One region of the Serratia sp. PL7 genome, then DNA from elsewhere that is predicted to be linked to it. Evidence: riboswitches for the same ligand, from Rfam matches in the RefSeq annotation. Region 1 holds a riboswitch; the other holds the start of a gene.
What was found. Region 1 has a riboswitch for lysine ahead of lysC (lysine-sensitive aspartokinase 3). Riboswitches for the same ligand answer to the same signal wherever they lie in the genome.
Positions count from the first base shown of each region.

Region 2: linked by a shared signal. The riboswitch ahead of lysC (lysine-sensitive aspartokinase 3) and the one ahead of lysC (lysine-sensitive aspartokinase 3) in region 1 are both predicted to bind lysine.

Region 1 covers NZ_CAMFLB010000003.1:428,860-432,277, forward strand. The annotation lists gene N6G83_RS20150 (cation:proton antiporter) at 1-1,199, shown strand, start outside; lysine riboswitch at 1,252-1,445, shown strand; gene lysC (lysine-sensitive aspartokinase 3) at 1,553-2,920, shown strand; gene panS (ketopantoate/pantoate/pantothenate transporter PanS) at 3,063-3,418, shown strand, end outside.
Region 2 covers NZ_CAMFLB010000016.1:28,338-31,755, forward strand. The annotation lists gene lysC (lysine-sensitive aspartokinase 3) at 1-1,112, opposite strand, end outside; lysine riboswitch at 1,223-1,416, opposite strand; gene pgi (glucose-6-phosphate isomerase) at 1,754-3,400, shown strand.

The sequences.
Region 1 (3,418 bases):
GCTACCTGCTCGGCCTGGCGCTGCGCCGCGTCTGGCTGCCACGCTACCTGCAGAACCTGGCGGTGCTGGCGATCATGCTGACCGCCTTCGGCGTTTCCAACGCCATCGCCGACGAATCCGGCCTGTTGACCGTCACGGTGATGGGCATCTGGCTGGCCAACATGCGCGACGTCGATACCAGCGATATTCTGGCGTTCAAAGAAGAACTGTCGGCGATCCTGATCTCGGCGCTGTTCATCATTCTGGCGGCGCGGCTCGACATCCAGGCGCTGTGGAACATGGGCTGGCCGCTGCTGCTGCTGCTGCTGGCGGTGCAGTTCATCGCCCGGCCGCTGTGCATCGCGGTCTCGACCTGGCGCTCTTCCCTGCATTGGCGCGATCGGCTGCTGCTGTGCTGGATCGCCCCGCGCGGCATCGTGGCCGCGGCGGTCAGCTCGCTGTTCGCGCTGACGCTGCAGCGCAGCGGCTATCAGGGCGCCGACCGGCTGGTGACCGTGGTGTTCGCCATCATCATCGGTACCGTGGTGTTGCAAAGCCTGACCAGCGGCATGATGGCGCGCTGGCTGCGGGTGCAGCAGCAAAAGCCGCGCGGCGTACTGATCGTCGGCGCCAACAGCGTGGCGCGCATGCTGGCGCAGGCGCTGATCAAGCTGAACGTGCCGGTGATCGTCACCGACAGCAGTTGGGAATACTACCGTCAGGCGCGTATGGACGGCATTCCGGCCTATTATGGCCACGCCTACTCCGAACACGCCGAGAACTACCTCGATCTGAGCAATATCGCCCAGGTGTTGGCGCTGTCGCCCAATCGCCACCAGAACGCGCTGGCGGTCTACCACTTCGGCCATCTCTTCGGCGAGGATCACGTGTTTGCCATCCGTTCGGGGGCGCCGCTGAAAGGGCGCGGCGCCAGCGCGGAAAGTTCGCGTTTCCGCCGGCATGAAATTTTATTTAATCAGGAAGCCACCTACGGCCGCCTGAGCAGCCTGCTTGCCAGGGGGGCCACCATCAAAGCGACCAAATTGAACGAAAATTTCGGTTGGCTGGAGTATTTGGAGAAACATCAGGGCGTTATCCCGCTATTCAGCCAAAAGGAAGACGGTTCTCTGCAACCGATTGGCGCCGGTTCCACGCCCACGATGCCCTGTACGCTTATCGCGCTGGTACAAGATGAAAATCCCTCACCGTCTGTACGTTGACAGAATGGCGATAACCGGCTATTCCTAACAGCCTACTTGCGCACCCGGTGCGCAAGCCAGAAGAGGCGCGTCGCCCAGGTAGAGTGTCAGAGGAGCCGTTTCTCCGTTGACGGCACCCGAGGGGGAGCGACGCCGAGGTACGATAATGGCCGGCCATTATCGTATCGACTACAGGGGCTGAATCCCCTGGGTTGTCACCAGGGGATCGCCACAGGGCGATCGACAAGGTGGGGCGCTTCTGGGTGTATCGTAGCCTGACCTCTACGCCTGCCCCCTGTTTACCGCTCTCCCCTTGTGCCAAGGCTATGGAATTACAGTGCCCCAAACGGGCATCCCTGACACGAGGTTTCTACATGAACCAAGCAGTACCCCAGAATTCCACCGTGGTAGCCAAGTTCGGCGGCACCAGCGTCGCCGACTTTGAAGCCATGAACCGCAGCGCCGACGTCGTGCTGGCCAACCCGCAGGTCCGCCTGGTGGTGTTGTCCGCCTCGGCGGGCGTCACCAACCTGTTGGTCGCCCTGGCCGAAGGCTGCGAGGCCGACAAGCGCAACTACCAGCTTGATGAAATTCGTCGCATCCAGTACGCCATCCTCGATCGCCTCGCGGCGCCTGCGGTGATCCGCGACGAGATAGACCGCCTGCTGGAAAACATCGCCATGCTGTCGGAGGCCGCGTCGCTGGCCACCTCGACGGCGTTGACCGACGAGCTGGTCAGCCATGGGGAGCTGATGTCCACCCTGCTGTTCGTGGAAATCCTGCGCGCCCGCAACGTGCAGGCCGAATGGTTCGACGTGCGTAAAGTGATGCGCACCGACGATCACTTTGGCCGCGCCGTGCCGGACAGCGCCGCGCTCAGCGAACTGGCCCGGACGCAGTTGCAGCCGCGCCTGCAGGAAGCGCTGGTGGTCACCCAGGGCTTTATCGGCAGCGAGCCGAAAGGCCGCACTACCACGCTCGGCCGCGGCGGCAGCGACTATACCGCCGCGCTGCTCGGCGAGGCGCTCGGCGCTGGCCGGGTAGATATCTGGACCGACGTGCCGGGCATCTACACCACCGATCCGCGGGTGGTGCCGGCGGCCAAGCGCATCGACAAAATCGGTTTCGAAGAGGCGGCGGAAATGGCCACCTTCGGCGCCAAAGTGCTGCATCCGGCCACCCTGCTGCCGGCGGTGCGCAGCGACATTCCGGTGTTCGTCGGCTCCAGCAAGGATCCGGCGGCCGGCGGCACGCTGGTGTGCAACACCACCGAGAATCCGCCGCTGTTCCGCGCACTGGCGCTGCGCCGCAAGCAAACGCTGCTGACGCTGCACAGCCTGAACATGTTGCACGCGCGCGGTTTCCTGGCCGAGGTGTTCAACATCCTGGCGCGCCATAATGTCTCCGTCGATCTTATCACCACTTCGGAAGTCAGCATCGCGCTGACCATGGATACCACCGGCGCCACCTCCGTCGGCGGCAGCCTGCTGACCACCTCACTGCTGACCGAACTGTCGTCGCTGTGCCGGGTGGAAGTGGAAGAAAACCTGGCGCTGGTGGCGATCATCGGTAACCAGCTGTCGCGCGCCTGCGGCGTGGGCAAAGAGGTGTTCGGCGTGCTCGATCCGTTCAATATCCGCCTGATCTGCTACGGTGCCAGCAGCTATAACCTGTGCTTCCTGGTGCCGGGCGAAGAAGCCGAACAGGTGGTGCGTACCCTGCATCACAACCTGTTCGAATAAGTCATTATCCCTGATTGCGGGCGCAGCATGCTGCGCCCCTGCGTCTAAAAAATCCGTTCAAAACCTGCAGGGGTTCAGCCTGTTGAACCCGCAAAAAACACAACCACACCCATCGTTCTCAATCTGGCTAAGGAAAACCTGCATGTTGGCTCTACTCACGCGTTTATTCCCCCTGTGGGCGATACTGCTGTCCGTCGCCGCCTATTACACGCCGACCACCTTTACCGGCATCGGCCCCTACGTCAGCCCGCTGCTGATGCTGATCATGTTCGCCATGGGCGTCACGCTGCGACTGGACGACTTCAAACGCGTGCTGGCGCGCCCCGGCCCGGTGGCGGCCGGCATCTTCCTGCACTATCTGATCATGCCGCTGGCGGCCTGGATCCTGGCGATGCTGTTTCGCATGCCGCCGGATCTGTCCGCCGGCATGGTGCTGGTGGGCAGCGTGGCCAGCGGCACCGCCTCCAACGTGATGATCTATCTGGCCAAGGGCGACGT
Region 2 (3,418 bases), on a different contig from region 1:
AGGCTGCCGCCAGTGGTGGTGGAACCGGTGGTATCCATGGTTAATGCCACGCTGACTTCAGAAGTAGTGATCAGATCGACCGAGATATTATGCCGGGCCAGAATGTTGAACACCTCGGCCAGGAAGCCGCGTGCATGCAACATGTTCAGGCTGTGCAGCGTCAGCAGGGTTTGCTTGCGGCGTAAGGCAAGCGCGCGGAATAGCGGCGGGTTTTCCGTGGTATTGCACACCAGCGTGCCACCCGCGGCAGGATCTTTGCTTGAGCCGACAAAGACCGGGATGTTGCTGCGCACGGCAGGTAGCAGAGTGGCCGGGTGCAGTACTTTGGCACCGAAGGTGGCCATTTCCGCCGCTTCTTCAAAGGCAATTTTATCGATACGTTTGGCGGCAGGCACCACGCGTGGGTCGGTGGTATAAATACCCGGAACATCAGTCCAGATATCCACGCGGCTGACGTTTAATGCTTCACCCAGCAGGGCCGCAGTAAAGTCACTGCCACCACGGCCCAGCGTAGTGGTACGGCCTTTGGGTTCGCAGCCGATAAAGCCCTGGGTGATCACCAACGCCTGTTGCAGGCGCGGCTTCAACAGGGTTTGAGCCAACTCGGTCAGCGCGGCGCTGTCCGGCACGGCGCGGCCGAAATGGTCGTCGGTACGCATCACTTTACGCACATCGAACCATTCTGCCTGTACCTTACGATCGCGCAGAATTTCCACAAACAGCAGGGTAGACATCAGCTCGCCATGGCTAACCAGTTCATCGGTCAGTGCGGCTGAGGTGGCCAGCGCAGCGGCTTCCGACAGCGTGGTGATATTTTCCAGCATGCGGTCGATTTCTTCGCGAACCACCATCGGGTTATCGAGGCGATCGAGAATGGCGTATTGAATGCGGCGGATTTCGGCCAGTTGTTCGTTGCGCTTGTCGGTGTCGCAGCCTTCGGCCAGGGCCACCAACAGGTTGGTGATACCGGCAGAGGCGGACAGAACCACCAAGCGGACATCGGGATTGGAAAGAACCACGTCGGCGCTGCGATTCATCGCCTCGAAATCGGCCACGCTGGTGCCGCCGAATTTGGCTACTACGGTTGCGTTTTGGGGTGCTGCTTGAGTCATGTAAAACCTCGTGTCAGGGACGCCATTCAAATTGGCATTTAATTTCCATAAGCCTTGGCACAAGGGAAGAGCGGTAAACAGGGAGCAGGCGTAGAGGTTGAGGCTACGATACACCCAGAAGCGCCCCACCTTGCTGACTGCTCATTCAGAGCAGCCCATGGTGACAACTCAGGGGATTCAGCCCCTGTAGCCGACGTGATGGTTGCCGTAAGCATCTCGCCTCGGCGTCGCTCCCCCTCCAGTGCCGTCATCGGATAATGGCTCCTCTGACACTCTACCTGGGCGACGCGCCTCTTCTGGCTTGCACAGTGGATGTGCAAGTAGGCTGTTAGGAATAACGGGTTTATTGGCTACTGTCAACGGGAAGACGCTGAGGGATTTTCATCTGCGCTCAGCGGGGAGCAGAGCGACCGAATATTGCGGACTGCGCATCAAGAGAAAAGCGTGGTGAGAGGGACGTTTCAGCGTTGTGATAACAGGCTGTTAGGTGAAATATCAGCAGATTGTTGTGGAAAGGTAAAAATGGGGTGCGGCGGTCTGAGAGTTAACGCCTATCGCAAGAAAAGAGATCATAATCACAGGCGAACAGGCTACAATCGGTCCATCACCTCATATTCATTCTCAAGCATAAGAGCGCCGCTATGAAAAATATCAATCCTAGTCAAACCGCTGCTTGGCAAGCCCTGCAGCAACATTTCGAACAAATCAAAGACGTCCAGATCCGTGACCTGTTTGCTCAGGATAGTGAGCGTTTCTCCAAGTTCTCTGCCACTTTCAACGATCAGATGCTGGTGGATTACTCCAAAAACCGCATCACCGCAGAAACCCTGGAGAAGCTGCAGGCACTGGCGAAAGAAACCGACCTGCAAAGCGCGATCAAATCGATGTTCTCCGGTGAGAAAATCAACCGTACGGAAGATCGTGCCGTGCTGCATGTTGCCCTGCGTAACCGCAGCAACACGCCAATCATTGTTGATGGCAAGGACGTGATGCCAGAAGTCAATGCGGTGCTGGCGAAGATGAAACAGTTCTGCGACCGCGTCATTGGCGGCGACTGGAAAGGTTACACCGGCAAACCGATTACCGACGTGGTCAACATCGGCATCGGCGGCTCAGATCTCGGCCCTTATATGGCAACCGAAGCGCTGCGCCCCTATAAAAACCACCTGAACATGCACTTTGTTTCCAACGTAGACGGCACCCATATCGCCGAAACGCTAAAACCGTTGGATCCGGCGACTACGCTGTTCCTGGTGGCGTCTAAAACCTTCACGACTCAGGAAACCATGACCAACGCCCACAGCGCGCGCGACTGGTTCCTGAGCACCGCTGGCGATCAGCAGCACGTCGCGAAACACTTCGCCGCGCTGTCTACCAACGGTAAAGCGGTGGCCGAGTTTGGTATCGACACCGACAATATGTTCGAATTCTGGGACTGGGTGGGGGGCCGTTACTCTCTGTGGTCGGCAATCGGCCTGTCTATCGCGCTGTCTTTGGGTTTTGAAAACTTCGAGCAGCTGCTGAGCGGTGCGCATGAGATGGACAAGCACTTTGCCCAGACGCCTGCCGAGCAAAACCTGCCGGTGCTGTTGGCGCTGATCGGTATCTGGTACAACAATTTCTTCGGCGCAGAGACCGAAGCGATCCTGCCGTACGACCAGTATATGCACCGTTTTGCCGCTTATTTCCAACAGGGCAACATGGAGTCTAACGGCAAATACGTTGACCGTAACGGCAATCCGGTAGATTACCAGACCGGCCCGATTATCTGGGGTGAACCAGGCACCAACGGCCAACATGCGTTCTATCAGCTGATCCATCAGGGGACCAAGCTGGTGCCTTGCGACTTTATCGCTCCGGCCATCAGCCATAATCCATTGAGCGACCACCACGCCAAACTGCTGTCGAACTTCTTCGCACAGACAGAAGCGCTGGCGTTCGGTAAATCTCTGGACGTGGTTGAGGAAGAGTTCGCCGCACAGGGTAAAACGCCGGAAGAGGTCAAGCACGTTGCCCCATTCAAAGTGTTTGAAGGCAACCGCCCAACCAACTCCATCCTGCTGCGTGAGATCACCCCGTTCAGCCTGGGTAGCCTGATTGCCCTGTATGAGCACAAGATCTTCACCCAGGGCGCGATCCTCAATATCTTCACCTTCGACCAATGGGGCGTAGAGCTGGGTAAACAGCTGGCTAACCGTATTCTGCCGGAACTGGCGGGTAAAGAAGCGGTGACCAGCCACGACACCTCAACCAACGGTTTGATCAATCGCTTTAAAGCCTGGCGTTAAGTTGCTCTGAATAGCCGC